2 regions of the Pseudomonas palmensis genome follow, and region 1 is predicted to be linked to the other one. Evidence: predicted binding sites of a transcription regulator. Region 1 holds the regulator's gene; the other holds the start of a gene.
What was found. The regulator sigma-54, encoded in region 1, starts transcription at its own class of promoters, with help from an activator protein. The targets are predictions, from matches to a motif close to ANTGGCATNNANNTTGCTNT.

Region 1 (8,721 bases):
GAAAGGCGTTGCCACCTATACCGGTGACGTGATCATCACCCAGGGCTCGATGATGATCAAAGGCAACACCGTGACCATCACCCGCACTGCCTCCGGCGATATCGACGTCGTGACCTCGGTGGGCAACCTGGCCTACTTCGAGCAGCAGCAGAGCGCAGCCAAGCCGGACAAGATGCAGGGCTACGGCAAGACCATTCAGTACAATGCGCCACAGAACCGCATCGTGCTGATCGACCGCGCCAAGGTCATTAATGAAGGCAACACCACCGAAGGCGAGAAAATCGTCTACGACACGGTGAAGCAGATCGCTACCGCTGGTCGCGGTGGCAAAGTCACCGAGTCGCGTCCGCGCATCGACATGGTGATCCAGCCGAAGAAGAAGGCCGAGTAGATGGCAACCCTCAAAGCCCAGCACCTGGCCAAGGCCTACAAAAGCCGGCAAGTCGTGCGTGATGTCAGCCTGTCCATCGACAGCGGCCAGATCGTCGGCCTGCTCGGCCCCAACGGCGCCGGCAAGACCACCTGCTTCTACATGATCGTCGGCCTGGTACAGGCCGACCAGGGCCGCGTGCTGATCGACGACCTGGACGTCAGCCACCAGCCCATGCATGGTCGCGCACGTGCCGGCATCGGCTACCTGCCGCAGGAAGCCTCGATCTTTCGCAAGCTGTCGGTGGCCGACAACATCATGGCGATCCTCGAGACCCGCAAGGAGCTCGACCGCGATGGTCGCCGCAAGGAGCTTGAAAGCCTGCTGCAGGAATTTCACATCAGCCACATCCGCGACAACCTGGGCATGAGCCTGTCCGGTGGTGAGCGGCGCAGGGTGGAGATTGCCCGGGCACTGGCCACCGCGCCCAAGTTCATCCTGCTCGACGAACCTTTCGCCGGTGTCGACCCGATCTCCGTGGGCGACATCAAGCAGATCATCCACCACCTCAAGGCCAAGGGCATCGGCGTGCTGATCACCGACCACAACGTCCGTGAAACCCTGGATATCTGCGAGACCGCCTACATCGTCAACGATGGCCAGTTGATCGCCGAAGGCGATGCACAGACCATCCTGGCCAACGACCTGGTGAAAGAGGTGTACCTCGGCCACGAGTTCCGCCTGTAAGCTGCGGCACATGGCTGAACATGGCGCTGCCTGGGCGCTGGCAAATGGCTCCACCCGGGGTTAATTGTTCCAGCGCTCTAGGCAAACGCTTTGATTTCAGGCATATAATTTGCTTAAAGTTGGCGCCTCTCGCGCCCTTGTAGTAGATGGCGCCTGTGCGCCGGCGAATAAGGTGTTAAGCCCCAGCCATGAAACCATCGCTCGTCCTAAGAATGGGCCAGCAACTGACGATGACTCCTCAGTTGCAACAGGCTATCCGACTGCTCCAGCTCTCCACCCTGGACCTGCAACAGGAAATCCAGGAGGCGCTGGAGTCCAACCCGATGCTCGAACGCCAGGAAGAAGGCGAGGATTTCGACAACAGCGACCCGATGGCCGACAACGCCGAGACCAAGCCGGTTGCCGAACCTCAGGAGAGCAGCTTCCAGGAGTCCGCCCCCACGGTGGACAACCTCGAAGAAGGCGAATGGAACGAGCGCATCCCCAACGAACTGCCGGTCGACACGGCCTGGGAAGACATCTACCAGACCAGCGCCAGCAGCCTGCCCAGCAATGACGATGACGAGTGGGACTTCACCACCCGCACCTCTGCCGGCGAGAGCCTGCAGAGCCACCTGCTGTGGCAGCTCAACCTGGCACCGATGTCCGACACCGACCGGCTGATTGCCGTGACGCTGATCGACTGCATCAACAACCAGGGCTATCTCGAGGAAACCCTCGAAGAGGTGTGCGAGTCGTTCGACCCGGAACTGGACATCGAACTCGACGAAGTCGAGGCCGTGCTGCACCGTATCCAGCAGTTCGAGCCCGCCGGCATCGGTGCCCGCAACCTCAGCGAATGCCTGCTGCTGCAACTGCGCCAGCTGCCGCCGCGTACGCAGTGGATGGCCGAGGCGCAGCGCCTGGTCAGCGACTACATCGACCTGCTCGGCAGCCGCGACTACAGCCAGCTGATGCGTCGCATGAAGCTCAAGGAAGACGAACTGCGCCAGGTCATCGAACTGGTACAGAGCCTCAACCCGCGCCCCGGCTCGCAGATCGAGTCCAGCGAAGCCGAATACGTGGTGCCCGATGTCATCGTGCGCAAGGATTCCGACCGCTGGCTGGTCGAGCTGAACCAGGAAGCCGTGCCGCGCCTGCGGGTCAACCCGCAATACGCCGGCTTCGTGCGTCGCGCCGACACCAGCGCCGACAACACCTTCATGCGCAACCAGTTGCAGGAGGCGCGCTGGTTCATCAAGAGCCTGCAGAGCCGCAACGAGACGCTGATGAAGGTGGCCACGCAGATCGTCGAGCACCAGCGCGGCTTTCTCGACCACGGCGACGAGGCGATGAAACCGCTGGTACTGCACGATATCGCCGAGGCGGTGGGCATGCACGAGTCGACCATTTCGCGGGTGACCACGCAGAAATACATGCACACCCCGCGCGGCATCTACGAACTGAAATACTTTTTCTCGAGCCACGTGAGCACCTCCGAGGGCGGCGAATGCTCGTCCACGGCGATCCGCGCGATCATCAAGAAACTGGTCGCGGCTGAAAATCAGAAAAAGCCATTGAGTGACAGCAAGATCGCTGGTTTACTGGAGGCACAAGGCATCCAGGTAGCCCGTCGCACCGTCGCCAAGTACCGCGAGTCCCTTGGCATTGCACCGTCGAGCGAACGCAAGCGATTGATGTGACATCCCCTGAGATGTGCCACCGCAATTCAGTGGCAGGCGCAACACCTGCCTCTTATGCACCGGCAACAAAAGGAGAAGCTGTATGCAAGTCAATATCAGTGGACAGCATGTAGAAGTCACTCCGCCACTGCGCGAGTATGTCGAGCAGAAGCTGAAACGACTGGAGGGTCACTTCGACAAGATCACCAACGTGACGGTGATCATGAAGGTCGAAAAGCTTCAGCAGAAAATTGAGGCTACCTTGCAGATCCCGGGCGGCGAAGTGGTTGCCAACGCCGAACATCAAGACATGTATGCAGCGATCGACGCCCTTACCGACAAGCTCGACCGCCAACTGAAAAAACACAAGGAAAAACAGCAAAGCCTCCTGCAAGGTGCAGCGGCCCGCTGATCCCCCCCACCCATGATCCGACTAGAAGATATCCTGACCCCCGGCCGTTCCCTCGTGAACGTGCCGGGCGGCAGTAAAAAGCGTGCGCTCGAACAGATTGCCAATCTGATCGGCAAGGAAGTACCCGAGCTGGACACCCAAACCGTGTTCGAGAGCCTGATCGCCCGTGAAAAACTGGGTTCGACCGGCTTCGGCAATGGTATCGCCATCCCGCACTGCCGCTTGAAAGGTTGTGAAAAACCGGTAAGCGCCCTGCTGCACCTGGACGCTCCCATCGACTTCGACGCCATCGATGGCGCTCCCGTCGACCTGCTGTTTCTGCTGCTGGTCCCGGAAGCCGCCACCGATGCGCACCTTGAGCTGCTGCGCCAGATCGCCAGCATGCTCGACCGCAAGGACGTGCGCGACAAACTGCGCGCGGCCACCGATAGCCAATCCCTGTACCAGGTCGTACTGGACGTGCAAAACGGGCACTGAACATGCGCTTGATCATCGTCAGCGGTCGCTCCGGCTCCGGCAAGAGCACCGCGCTCGCGGTACTTGAGGACAACGGCTACTACTGCATCGACAACCTGCCTGCCGGGCTGTTGCCGCAACTGGCCGAAAACGCACTGATCAATACCGAGCTGCTGCAGCCGCTGGTGGCCGTTTCCATCGACGCGCGCAACCTGCCCAGCCACCTGAGCCGCTTCCCCGAGCTGCTGGAGGATGCCCGCAGCAAGCACATCCATTGCGATGTGGTGTACCTGGACGCCGACGAGGAAACCCTGCTCAAGCGCTTCTCGGAGACGCGCCGGCGCCACCCGCTGACCAACACGCAACGCTCCCTGGCCGAAGCCATCCGGGTAGAGAGCGACCTACTGGGGCCGATCGCCGACCTGGCCGACCTCAAGATCGACACCACCAACCTCAACCTGTACCAGCTGCGCGACTCGATCAAGCTGCGCCTGCTCAACCAGCCCGAGCCGGGCACGGCGTTTCTGGTGGAGTCGTTCGGCTTCAAGCGTGGCATGCCGGTCGACGCCGATCTGGTGTTCGATGTGCGCTGCCTGCCCAACCCCTATTGGAAGCCCGAGCTGCGGGATCATTCGGGGTTGGAGCAACCGGTCATCGACTACCTGGCCGCGCAACCGGACGTCGAGGAGATGTTCCAGGACATTTCGTCGTACCTGCTCAAGTGGCTGCCACGGTTCGCCGCCAGCAACCGGGCCTATGTCACCATCGCCATCGGCTGCACCGGCGGTCATCATCGCTCGGTGTACATCACCGAACGCGTGGGCCAGGTGCTGCAACAAACATTGAAGAACGTCCAGGTTCGCCACCGCGACCTCTAGCCCTCAGGATCCCGCCCGCGATGCCCGCCATTGAAATCGAGATTATCAACAAGCTGGGGCTGCACGCCCGGGCAGCGGCCAAGTTCGTTGGCGTGGCGGGCAAGTACCCGTGTTCGGTGCGTGTAGGCCGTACCCCGGAGTCGATGGTCGATGGCAAGAGCATCATGGCCGTGATGATGCTCGCCGCCGGCAAGGGCACGAGCATCCACCTCAAGACCGAAGGCGAACAGGAAGCCGAAGCGCTGCAAGGCCTGGTCGAACTGATCAACAACTATTTCGACGAAGGCGAGTAACCTCGCCTTCTCGCTTCAGGACAACGCGGTATCCATCACCATCATCAGGCAGAACCCGATGCACAGCCCCAGGCTGGCCAGGCGATGATTGCCGTTGCTGCGTGACTCGGGAATGATCTCCTGGGTCACCACCAGCAACATGGCCCCGGCAGCGAAAGCCAGGCCCAGCGGCAGCATCAGTTCGGCGACGCTCACCACCCACGCGCACAGCACCGCCGCCAGTGGCTCCACCAGCCCGGATGCCGCGCCGATCAGAAACGCCTTGAAACGGCCCATCCCCGCTCCAGCCAGCACCAGCGCGATCACCAGCCCCTCTGGCACATCCTGCAGGGCGATACCCATGGCCAGGCTGTCGGCATCCGGCATGCCGCCACCGGCCGACACCCCGATGGCCATGCCTTCGGGGATGTTGTGGGCAATGATGGCAATCACGAACACCCAGATGCGCGCCGGAATCACCGGCCTGCCGGGCACGGCGACCAGGTCGTCCGGTGTTGCGCCCGAGACCCTGCGGTCCACCAGGTAGATGCAGAACGCACCGAACAGCAGGCCGAAGCTGATCAGGCCACCTGCCCCCCATTTTCCGAAGCCGACCGCCTGTGCGGCGTCCAGCCCCGGGATGATCAACGAGAACGCCGTGGCGGCCAGCATCACGCCTGCACCGAACCCCATCAGGGTATCGGCCACGGCCACCGGCATGCTGCGAATCACCAACACCGGCACTGCGCCCAGGGCAGTGCCCAGCGCACACATGGCCCCACCCTCAAGCGCACGCAACATCCGCGGTTCCAGGTCCAGCCAGGCGAAGCCCTGTACCAGCAGCAACGCCGTCCCCACCAACAGCAGCAGTGTGCCCAGCGCCAACCTGAACAGGCGCACACCGCCAATGGCCATCACCTCCGAGCGCATGCCGCTAGGACTCACACCAGGGCAGCAACGTAGCGACGCTCTACTTCGGACCAGTTGATCACGTTGTAGAAGGCGCCGATGTATTCGGGGCGACGGTTCTGGTACAGCAGGTAGTAGGCATGCTCCCACACGTCCAGGCCAAGAATGGGCGTATTGCCATTCATCAGCGGGCTGTCCTGGTTGCCGCTGCTCTCTACCACCAGGGTTTTCTGCGGCGTTACGCTCAGCCACGCCCAGCCACTGCCGAAGCGGGTCAGCGCAGCCTTGGTGAAGGCGTCCTTGAATGCCTCGAAACCGCCCAGCTGGTCATCGATCGCCTCGCCCACCGCGCCGTGGGGCTGACCGCCGCCGCCGGGCGCCATCACCGTCCAGAACAGACTGTGGTTGGCATGCCCGCCGCCCTGGTTGATCACTGCGGCCTGCAGATTCTGCGGCAGGCTCTTGACGCTGGCGACCAGCTGCTCGATCGGCCACTCGGCGTATTCGGTGCCCTCGATGGCGGCATTGAGGTTGTTGATGTAGGTCTGGTGGTGCTTGCTGTGGTGAATCTGCATGGTCTGGGTGTCGATGTGCGGTTCCAGCGCATCGTAGGCGTACGGCAATGCAGGCAAGGTATGCGGCATATCAGTGGGTTCCATAATGAAGGGCTGGGGGCTGTAGTTGTTCCTGGCCGGCAAACAGCGCCTGCTGCGCCCCCTGGCGGTAGAGCAGGCGTTCGGTACGGGGGTACTGGCCATACTCGCTGATGAAATTGAGCAGTTCGGTGTAGGTCTTGCTGCTCTGGCGCAGCGCCGCGTCGCGCAGCAACGGCGAAAGGCGCTGATCCTGGCTGGCCTGCAACAGGCGCTGGTGGATGGCGCACAGGTACTCGGCGCTCTCCTGCGGCTGCTTGAGGCGCAAATGCAGGTCGGCCAGGTTGTGGTGTGAAATCACACAGGCGGCCACCGCCTCGTCGGCGTCCTGCCAGCGCTCGAACAACACCTGGGCCAAGGCCAGGGCCTGCAAGTACAACTCGCGGGCATCCACCAGATCGCCCTGTTGGAACAGGCGGTTGGCTATTTCAGTGGTGCGTTTCCAATGCTGCATGACAGAAACCTCCGAAGCGGTGGGCGGTGTCAGATACCGCCGGCCGTGAGTTTTTCAGGGTCGAGCAGGACTTCCAGCTGGCTGCGCGGCAGGTCGGTGTGTTCCAGCGCAACCTCGATGATCGGGCGCCCCTGCTTGTAGGCGGTCTTGGCGATTTCGGCAGCCTTCTGGTAGCCGATGATCGGGTTCAGCGCGGTCACCAGGATCGGGTTGCGCGCCAGGGCTTCCTTGAGCTTGGGTTCGTTGACCTTGAAGGTGGCGATAGCCTTGTCGGCCAGCAGACGGCTCACATTGGCCATCAGCTCGATGCTGCCCAGCAGGTTCTGCGCAATGATCGGCAGCATCACGTTCAGTTCGAAGTTGCCCGACTGGCCCGCCACGGCGATGGCCGCATCGTTGCCGATGACCTGCGCGGCCACCATGGCGGTGGCTTCCGGAATCACCGGGTTGACCTTGCCCGGCATGATCGAGGAGCCGGGCTGCAGCCCTTCAAGCTCGATCTCGCCCAGCCCGGCAAGCGGGCCGGAGTTCATCCAGCGCAGGTCATTGGCGATCTTCATCAGGGCCACCGCGGTGGCCTTGAGCTGGCCGGAAACAGCCACGGCGGTGTCTTGCGAGCCGATCAGGGCAAACAGGTTTTCCCCCGGCACGAACTGCAGCCCGGTCAGGCCGCTCAGTTGCTGGCTGAAGCGCGCGGCGAACGCGGGGTGGGCGTTGATCCCGGTGCCCACCGCAGTGCCGCCCTGGGCCAGGGCCTGCAGGCTTGGCAGGGTGTCGTTCAAGTGACCGATGCCCGCCTTGACCTGTGCCGCCCAGCCGCCCAGCACCTGGCTCATGCGCACGGGCATGGCGTCCATCAGGTGGGTGCGACCGGTCTTGATGAACGGGTGCACTTGCTCGGCCTTGTGCTCGATCACCTGCACCAGGTGCCTGAGCGCCGGCAGCAGTTGTTCGTGCAGGGCCAGCGCGGCGCTCACGTGGATGGTGGTGGGGATGATGTCGTTGCTGCTCTGGCCGCAGTTGACATGGTCATTGGGGTTTACCGTGTCGCCCAGCACACGGCTGGCCAGGGTCGCGATCACCTCGTTGGCATTCATGTTGGAGCTGGTGCCGGAGCCGGTCTGGTACACGTCGACCGGGAAGTGCTGCATGAAATCGCCAGCCAGCAACTGTTCCACGGCGGTGACGATGGCAGCGCCCTGTGCCTGGCTGATCTGCTCCAGCTCGACGTTGGCCTTGGCGGCGGCGGCCTTGGCCAGCAGCAGGGCCCGGATGAACTGGGTCGGCATGCGCTGCTGGCTGATCGGGAAGTTGTTCACCGCGCGCTGGGTCTGGGCGCCATACAGGGCCTCGGCCGGCACCTGCAGCTCACCCATGCTGTCACGCTCGATACGGGTATTACTCATCATCAAGTCCTTGCATCAGTTCAGCGAAAGAAATCGAAGGCAGCAGCGTGCAGTTCGCCAGTTGCAGGGCGAAGGGCTGCCAGCGCTGGCCGTGCTCGCCGCCGTCGAGCTTGCGCAGCTGCAGCAGCGGCTTCCAGGCCTGGTCCAGGCACAAGCAGCGCCAATGCCACGGCAGCATGCGGTCGCACGCGGTGTCGAGCAGCAGGCGGAAGGAAGTCAAGGCGACGGTCCAGGCCGAGGTCTCGGTGCAGCAGACCAGGTAGCGACCTTCGGCCAGGTAGTGTTCGATCAGGCGCGGCTCGTCGGGCTCGAGGGCACAGCGAATTCGCCGGCTCAGCCAGCGCCAGTTTTCGAGGTAGGGCAATTCGTGAAGGACAGGTCTCATGAACATCATCGCCTAGATAATGATAGTCATTATTAAGTGATAATCAGAATCAGTTCAAGTGCGACCAAAGGCGAAAAGCAAAAAGCCCGGCACGGGGCCGGGCTTCGATGTGTAACCT
Region 2 (8,721 bases), 630 kb from region 1:
TGGCCCTGGCGATCACCGTGGTGGTGGTGCCGGGCCTGCCGCCGATGCCCGAAGTCAATCCGCTGTCGCTCAGCGGGCTGCTGCTGATTGCCGAGCAGATCCTCATCGGTGCGGTATTCGGCCTGTCGCTGCAACTGTTCTTCCAGATATTCGTAGTGGCCGGGCAGGTGGTGGCCATCCAGATGGGCATGGCCTTCGCCTCCATGGTCGACCCGGTCAACGGCGTCAACGTGGCGGTGGTCAGCCAGTTCCTGAGCATGCTGGTGACGCTGCTGTTCCTGTCGATGAACGGGCACCTGGTGGTGTTCGAGGTGATCACCGAGAGCTTCACCACCTTGCCGGTGGGCACCGGCCTGATGGTCAACCACTACTGGGACCTGGTCGGGCGGCTGAGCTGGGTGCTGGGCGCGGCGCTGCTGCTGGTGTTGCCGGCGATCACCGCGCTGCTGGTGGTGAACATCGCCTTCGGCGTGATGACCCGTGCAGCGCCGCAGCTGAACATCTTCTCCATCGGTTTCCCGTTGACCCTGGTGCTGGGGCTCGGGATTTTCTGGGTTGTCCTGGCCGACATCCTTTCCCATTACCAGGCGCTGGCCTCCGAGGCCCTGCAGTGGCTGCGTGAGCTGGCGAGGGCGAGCTGAGCATGGCAGAGAGCGAAAGCGGTCAGGACAAGACAGAAGACCCCACGGAGAAAAAGAAGAAGGACGCCCGCGAGAAGGGCGAGATCGCCCGTTCCAAGGAGCTCAACACGGTGGTGGTGACCCTGGCCGGGGCCGGTGGCCTGCTGGTGTTCGGTGGTGGCCTGGCCGAAGTGCTGATGGACATCATGCGCATCAACTTCACCCTGTCGCGCGACACGCTGATCGACGAGCGCTCGATGGGCACCTTCTTGCTGGCCTCGGGCAAGATGGCCCTGATGGCGCTGCAGCCGGTATTGCTGGTGGCGCTGATCGTGGCTTTCATCGGGCCGATCTCGCTGGGTGGCTGGCTGTTTGCCGGCGGCACCCTGGCGCCCAAGTTCAGCCGCATGAACCCACTGTCGGGGATCAAGCGCATGTTTTCCCTGAACGCACTGACCGAGCTGCTCAAGGCCCTGGCGAAGTTCTTCGTGATCCTGATCGTGGCGCTGGTGGTGTTGTCGTCGGACCGTGACGACCTGCTGGCCATTGCCAACGAGCCGCTGGAGCAGGCGATCATCCACAGCGTGCAGGTGGTGGGCTGGAGTGCCCTGTGGATGGCCGCCGGCCTGTTGCTGATTGCCCTGGTGGACGTGCCGTTGCAGCTGTACCAGTCGCACAAGAAGCTGCTGATGACCAAGCAGGAGGTGCGCGACGAGTACAAGAACAGCGAGGGCAAGCCGGAGGTCAAGCAGCGTATTCGCCAGTTGCAGCGCGAGATGTCGCAGCGGCGCATGATGGCGGCGATCCCCGATGCCGACGTGATCATCACCAACCCGACCCACTATGCGGTGGCGCTCAAGTACGACCCCGAGAAGGGCAATGCGCCGACGCTGCTGGCCAAGGGCACCGATTTCCTGGCGCTGAAGATTCGCGAAATCGCCAATGCCCACAACATCCAGGTGCTGGAATCGCCTGAGCTGGCGCGTTCGATCTTCTACTCCACCGAGCTCGAGGAAGAGATCCCGGCCGGCCTCTACCTGGCCGTGGCCCAGGTGCTGGCCTACGTGTATCAGATTCGCCAGCACCGGGCGGGCAAGGGCAAGGCGCCGGAGCCGCTCAAGGATCTGCCGATTCCGCCGGACCTGCGCCGCGATTCCTGAACCGTTTGAGCTCTTCCCGTCGGCGCCGAGGTGCCGGCCCCTTCGCTGCAGGAGCCGGCAGTGTCGGCGAAGGTCGCGTCACTAATCCAAAGTTGGAAAGCTTCTTGCAATAGCAGCGCCAAGCGCCCGCATGGCGTCAAAAGTTTGCTTGAAGAGGAATATCGGTGGATCGCTCTCAGTTAATCAACAGCGCCCGTAGCAACCTGTCCGGGCTCGGCCGGGGCAACCTGGGGGTGCCGCTGTTGCTGCTGGTGATGTTGGCAATGATGATGTTGCCGATCCCGCCGTTCCTGCTCGACGTGTTCTTCACCTTCAACATCGCCCTGTCCATCGTTGTGCTGCTGGTGTGCGTGTACGCCTTGCGCCCGCTGGATTTCGCCGTGTTTCCGACCATCCTGCTGGTGGCCACGCTGCTGCGCCTGGCGCTGAACGTGGCGTCCACGCGGGTGGTGATGCTCCACGGCCACGACGGCCACGAAGCCGCGGGCAAGGTGATCCAGGCCTTCGGCGAGGTGGTGATCGGCGGCAACTACGTGGTCGGTATCGTGGTGTTCGCGATCCTCATGATCATCAACTTCGTGGTGGTGACCAAGGGTGCCGGGCGCATTTCCGAGGTGAGCGCGCGCTTCACCCTCGACGCCATGCCCGGCAAGCAGATGGCCATCGACGCCGACCTCAACGCCGGCCTGATCGACCAGGCCCAGGCCAAGGCACGGCGTACCGAAGTGGCCCAGGAGGCCGAGTTCTACGGTTCGATGGACGGTGCCAGCAAGTTCGTGCGCGGTGACGCCATCGCCGGCCTGCTGATCCTGTTCATCAACCTGATCGGCGGCATGGCCGTGGGTATCTTCCAGCACGGCATGACCTTCGGCGACGCCGGTCGCGTGTATGCGCTGCTCACCATCGGTGACGGTTTGGTGGCGCAGTTGCCTTCGCTGCTGCTGTCCACCGCCGCCGCGATCATGGTTACCCGTGCCTCGGGCTCCGAGGAAATGGGCAAGCAGATCAACCGGCAGATGTTCGATTCGCCCAAGGCGCTGGCCGTGTCCGGCGGCCTGATGATCGTCATGGGGCTGGTGCCGGGCATGCCGCACGTGGCATTCCTCAGCCTCGGCCTGATGGCCGCGGGCGGCGCTTACCTGGTGTGGCGCAAGCAGAACCAGGCCAAGGTCAAGGCACAGCAGGAAGTGCAGCGCCAGCAGGACCTGCTGCCGTCGCCGCAGCGTGCTCAGGAAACCAAGGAGCTGGGCTGGGACGACGTTACCCCGATCGACATGATCGGCCTGGAAGTCGGCTACCGGCTGATCCCGCTGGTGGACCGCAACCAGGGTGGGCAGTTGCTGGCGCGGATCAAGGGGGTACGCAAGAAGCTGTCCCAGGACCTGGGCTTCCTGATGCCCACCGTGCACATCCGCGACAACCTCGACCTGGCCCCCAGCGCCTACCGCCTGACGCTGATGGGGGTGATCCTGGCCGAGGCCGAGATCTACCCCGACCGCGAACTGGCGATCAACCCGGGGCAGGTGTTCGGCAACCTCAACGGCATCGCCGCCAGGGACCCGGCCTTCGGCCTGGAGGCAGTGTGGATCGATGTGGCCCAGCGCAGCCAGGCGCAATCGCTGGGCTACACCGTGGTGGACGCGAGCACCGTGGTCGCCACCCACCTCAACCAGATCCTCTACAAGCATTGCCACGAGCTGATCGGTCACGAAGAGGTACAGCAACTGCTGCAGGTCCTGGCCAAGGGCTCGCCCAAGCTGGCCGAGGAACTGGTGCCGGGGGTGCTGCCGCTGTCTGGTCTGCTCAAGGTGCTGCAGGCGTTGCTGGCCGAGCAGGTGCCGGTGCGCGACATCCGCACCATTGCCGAAGCCATCGCCAACAATGCCGCCAAGAGTCAAGATACCGCCGCGCTGGTGGCTTCGGTGCGCGTAGGATTGAGCCGCGCAATCGTGCAAAGCATTGTAGGAACTGAGTCCGAGCTGCCTGTGATCACGCTTGAGCCAAGGTTGGAACAGATTTTGCTCAATAGTTTGCAAAGGGCCGGGCAGGGTCAGGAAGATGGTGTTCTTCTTGAGCCGAGCATGGCCGAAAAGCTTCAGCGTTCGTTGATCGAGGCCGCCCAGCGTCAGGAGATGCAAGGGCAACCTGCAATCCTGCTGGTCGCAGGACCCGTTCGACAGATGCTGTCGCGTTTTGGCCGCCTGGCTGTACCGAATTTGCATGTTTTGGCGTATCAGGAAATACCTGACAACAAGCAAGTTACCATCGTTGCCACAGTAGGCCCCAACGGCTGAGGTAGTGGGATATGCAAGTTAAGCGTTTTTTCGCCGCTGATATGCGTCAGGCCATGAAGCTGGTTCGTGATGAGCTGGGGGCAGAGGCCGCCATCATCGGCAACCGACGGATTGCTGGCGGTGTCGAGCTGACGGCGGCGCTGGACTACAAGCTGTCCGCGCTTGCGCCGCGGGTGCCGAACGTCGAGCTCGAGGACGAACTGCGCAAGACCCAGTCGCGCATCGTCACCGCGCAGGCCGAGCTCAGCAGCCGGGTCGAAGGCGAGGAGGGCAACCGCCAGTTGTTCGCCGGCCTGCCGCTGACCGCCTCCGAGCCGCTGGTAGAGCCGCAGGTCGAGGCCCCCGTGCGGCCTCAGGCAGCAGCCCCGGCGCCGGTCGATCAGCGTCTGTTCGATTCCATGCGTTCGGAGCTCTCGGGCCTGCGCGAGCTGCTCGAAGTGCAGCTCGGCTCGCTGGCCTGGACCCAGCTGCAGGGCAGCAAGCCGCACCAGGCCAACCTCTGGCGCCGCCTGCAGCGCATCGGCATCGCCGGGCCGCTGGCCCGCGAGGTGCTGGACATCACTGCCGACATCGAAGAGCCCCGCCAGGCCTGGCGCATGCTGCTGGCGCACCTGGCCCGCATGATCCAGGTGCCGGAAATCGAGCCGATCGAAGAGGGCGGCGTGATCGCCATGGTCGGCCCGGCCGGCATGGGCAAGACCACCACCCTGGCCAAGCTGGCGGCGCGCTATGTGCTCAAGTACGGCGCGCAGAACATCGCGCTGGTGAGCATGGACAGCTTTCGCATCGGCGCCCAGGAACAACTCAAGACCCTGGGGCGCATCCTGAATGTGTCGGTGACCCACGTCGACCCCGGCCAGTCGCTGGCCCAGGCCCTGGACCCTCTGCTGCGCAAGCGCGTGGTGCTGATCGATACCGCCGGCCTGCAGGCCAGCGACCCGGCACTGCGCATGCAGCTCGAAACCCTGGCCGGGCGCGGCATCCAGGCCAAGAATTACCTGGTGCTGGCCACCACCAGCCAGAAGCAGGTGCTGACCGCTGCCTACCACAGCTACAAGCGCTGCGGGCTGGCCGGTTGCATCCTGACCAAGCTCGACGAAACGGCGTGCCTGGGCGAGGTGCTGAGCCTGGCCATCACGCATGAGTTGCCGGTGGCCTATCTGACCGATGGGCCGCGCATTCCGGACGATCTGCACTTGCCGCGCCGGCACCATCTGGTCAGTCGCGCGGTCAGTGTACAAATGCAGGACGATCCCAGCGAAGAGGCCATGGCCGACATGTTCGCCGATCTGTACCACAGCGACGGCAAGCGTGTCGGCTGAGGTAAATGTGTATACGTTGCAAAGTACCTACATCAATGGTCTGCCAGGCATTTTTCAGGTGTTGAAAGCGCAGCCAGTCATGTGGCCTCGGTCTAAGTAAGACAAGGTAAAGAACAAACATGGGCAGCATGCATCCCGTACAGGTGATCGCCGTGACAGGCGGCAAAGGTGGCGTCGGCAAGACCAACGTGTCAGTGAACTTGTCATTGGCGCTGGCTGAGCTTGGCCGTCGGGTCATGCTGCTGGACGCCGACCTGGGCCTGGCCAACGTCGACGTCTTGCTCGGCCTGACCCCCAAACGCACGCTGGCCGATGTCATCGAGGGCCGCTGCGAGCTGCGCGACGTGCTGCTGCCGGGGCCTGGCGGGGTACGCATCGTGCCTGCGGCCTCCGGCACCCAGAGCATGGTGCACCTGGCGCCGGCCCAGCATGCCGGGCTGATCCAGGCGTTCAGCGAGATCGGCGACAACCTCGACGTGCTGGTCATCGACACCGCGGCCGGCATCGGCGATTCGGTCGTCAGCTTCGTGCGCGCGGCCCAGGAAGTGCTGCTGGTGGTGTGCGACGAGCCCACGTCCATCACTGACGCCTATGCCCTGATCAAGCTGCTGAACCGCGATTACGGCATGAACCGTTTCCGGGTGCTGGCCAACATGGCACAAAGCCCTCAGGAAGGTCGCAATCTGTTCGCCAAATTGACCAAGGTCACGGATCGCTTCCTGGATGTCGCCTTACAATACGTCGGTGCTGTGCCCTACGACGAATGTGTCCGCAAGGCAGTGCAGAAGCAGCGAGCAGTCTACGAAGCCTTTCCGCGTTCCAAGTGCGCGCTGGCCTTCAAGGCCATTGCTCAGAAGGTCGATAGCTGGCCGTTGCCTGCCAACCCGCGTGGTCATCTGGAGTTCTTCGTCGAACGGCTGGTGCAACCGACCAGTGCGGGACCAGTGCTATGAGTGCAAGCGGCTATCGGATGTACAGCAAGGCTTCGCGTGATGCCCAGTACGAGCTGATCGAGCGGTACGCACCCTTGGTCAAGCGCATTGCCTATCACCTGCTGGCGCGTCTGCCAGCCAGTGTGCAGGTGGAAGACCTGATCCAGGCCGGCATGATCGGGCTGCTCGAGGTCTCCAACAAGTACGACTCCAGCAAGGGTGCCAGTTTCGAGACCTATGCCGGTATCCGCATCCGTGGGGCCATGCTCGACGAGGTGCGCAAGGGGGATTGGGCGCCGCGTTCGGTACACCGCAATACCCGCATGGTGAGTGACGCGATTCGTGCAATTGAAGCAAAAACCGGTCGTGATGCTAAAGATCACGAGGTTGCTGCCGAACTTCAATTGAGTCTCGATGATTATTACGGGATTTTGAACGATACCTTGGGCAGTCGCCTGTTCAGTTTCGACGACCTGTTGCAGGACGGCGAACATGAAGGCCTGCACGAGGACGGCGCCAGTGCCCAGCTCGAGCCATCGCGCGATCTGGAAGACGAGCGCTTTCAGGCAGCCCTGGCGGATGCAATCGCCAACCTGCCCGAGCGCGAGCGCCTGGTGCTGGCGCTGTACTACGACGAAGAGCTGAACCTCAAGGAAATCGGCGAGGTGCTGGGGGTCAGCGAGTCGCGTGTCAGCCAGTTGCACAGCCAGTGCGCCGCACGCTTGCGCGGTCGCCTGGGGGAATGGCGGGCGCGTTGAGCAGCCGTTCCATACAGTCGTGAAATGTAGTGCCCGAATTGATTGAATGCGCGTTCAGCGCTGAGCGCGTTAAAGACTGCTTGGAGGTCTAATTGAACAAAGACATGAAAATCCTCATCGTCGACGATTTTTCGACGATGCGGCGGATCATCAAGAACCTGTTGCGTGACCTGGGCTTCACCAATACCCAGGAAGCCGACGACGGCAACACCGCGTTGCCGATGCTCGAAAGCGGTCACTTCGATTTCCTGGTGACCGACTGGAACATGCCCGGCATGTCCGGTATCGACCTGCTGCGCAAGGTACGTCTGGATGAACGCCTCAAGCACCTGCCGGTGCTGATGGTGACGGCCGAAGCCAAACGCGAACAGATCATCGAAGCCGCCCAGGCGGGCGTCAACGGCTATGTGGTCAAACCGTTCACCGCCCAGGTGCTGAAAGAAAAGATCGAAAAGATCTTCGAGCGCGTCAATAGCTGAGGTACGCCACGGGGGCGCTTATGGAGCAAAAAAGATCATCTTTGGACGACTTCGAGTCGACTCTGAAGAAACATGCCCAGGAGCTGGTCAGCAGCCTTGAAAAAGGCAGGTTCGGCGACGCGGTGCAACTGATCCATCAGCTGAACCAGACCCGTGACCTTGGCCTGTACCAGGAAGTCGGCAAGCTTACCCGCGAGCTGCACAGTGCGATCGTCAGTTTCCAGATCGATCCGCACATGCCGCAGGCCGAGGAAGTCTCGCAGATTACCGACGCCACCGAACGCCTGTCGTACGTGGTCAAGCTGACCGAGGGCGCTGCCAACCGCACCATGGACCTGGTGGAGGCAAGCACGCCGGTACTCAACGACCTCAGTGCCGAGGCGGCCAGCCTGAGTGGCGACTGGCAGCGCTTCATGCGCCGCGAAGTCGAGGCTCCGGAGTTTCGCGAGCTGGTCAAGCGCGTCGACAGTTTCCTGACGCACAGCGCCGAGGGCAACCGCAAGGTCGCCGGCCATCTCAACGACATTCTTCTGGCTCAGGACTACCAAGACCTGACCGGCCAGGTGATCAAGCGCGTCACGGCACTGGTCACCGAAGTAGAAAGCAATCTTCTGAAGCTCGTGTTGATGGCGAGTCAGGTCGACCGGTTCGCCGGCATCGAGCATGACCACGACCAGCTGCGTGCCGAAAAAGATCAAGAAAAACATCCGACTCGGGGTGAAGGACCACAGATTCATGCCGATAAACGTGAAGACGTTGTGTCCGGTCAGGACGATGTCGACGATCTGCTGTCCAGCCTGGGTTTTTAGGGAGCACGTTTAATGAGCTTCGGCGCCGATGAAGAAATCCTCCAGGATTTTCTGGTAGAAGCCGGCGAAATTCTTGAGCAACTGTCCGAGCAACTGGTCGAGCTGGAAAGCCGCCCGGATGATGCCGACCTGCTCAATGCAATTTTTCGCGGTTTTCACACTGTAAAAGGGGGCGCCGGCTTCCTCCAGCTCAATGAGCTGGTGGAGTGCTGCCACATCGCCGAAAACGTCTTCGACATCCTGCGCAAGGGCGAACGACGTGTGGACGCCGAACTGATGGACGTGGTCCTGGAAGCCCTGGACACCGTCAACAGCATGTTCGGCCAGGTGCGCGAGCGCACCGACAT

Region 2: a site for sigma-54 is predicted at 1,872-1,891, ahead of flhA (flagellar biosynthesis protein FlhA). Genes of this name have one in related genera too.

The regions. Positions count from the first base shown of each region.
Region 1 covers NZ_CP187958.1:1,083,209-1,091,929, forward strand. The annotation lists gene lptA (lipopolysaccharide transport periplasmic protein LptA) at 1-391, shown strand, start outside; gene lptB (LPS export ABC transporter ATP-binding protein) at 392-1,117, shown strand; gene ACPRTJ_RS05080 (RNA polymerase factor sigma-54) at 1,306-2,799, shown strand; gene hpf (ribosome hibernation-promoting factor, HPF/YfiA family) at 2,882-3,190, shown strand; gene ptsN (PTS IIA-like nitrogen regulatory protein PtsN) at 3,203-3,667, shown strand; gene rapZ (RNase adapter RapZ) at 3,670-4,524, shown strand; gene ACPRTJ_RS05100 (HPr family phosphocarrier protein) at 4,545-4,817, shown strand; gene ACPRTJ_RS05105 (ZIP family metal transporter) at 4,833-5,726, opposite strand; gene ACPRTJ_RS05110 (superoxide dismutase) at 5,738-6,349, opposite strand; gene ACPRTJ_RS05115 (hypothetical protein) at 6,351-6,812, opposite strand; gene ACPRTJ_RS05120 (class II fumarate hydratase) at 6,842-8,218, opposite strand; gene ACPRTJ_RS05125 (hypothetical protein) at 8,211-8,612, opposite strand.
Region 2 covers NZ_CP187958.1:450,480-459,200, reverse strand. The annotation lists gene fliR (flagellar biosynthetic protein FliR) at 1-641, shown strand, start outside; gene flhB (flagellar biosynthesis protein FlhB) at 644-1,780, shown strand; gene flhA (flagellar biosynthesis protein FlhA) at 1,945-4,074, shown strand; gene flhF (flagellar biosynthesis protein FlhF) at 4,086-5,396, shown strand; gene fleN (flagellar synthesis regulator FleN) at 5,516-6,349, shown strand; gene fliA (RNA polymerase sigma factor FliA) at 6,346-7,086, shown strand; gene ACPRTJ_RS01995 (chemotaxis response regulator CheY) at 7,191-7,565, shown strand; gene ACPRTJ_RS01990 (protein phosphatase CheZ) at 7,586-8,374, shown strand; gene ACPRTJ_RS01985 (chemotaxis protein CheA) at 8,387-8,721, shown strand, end outside.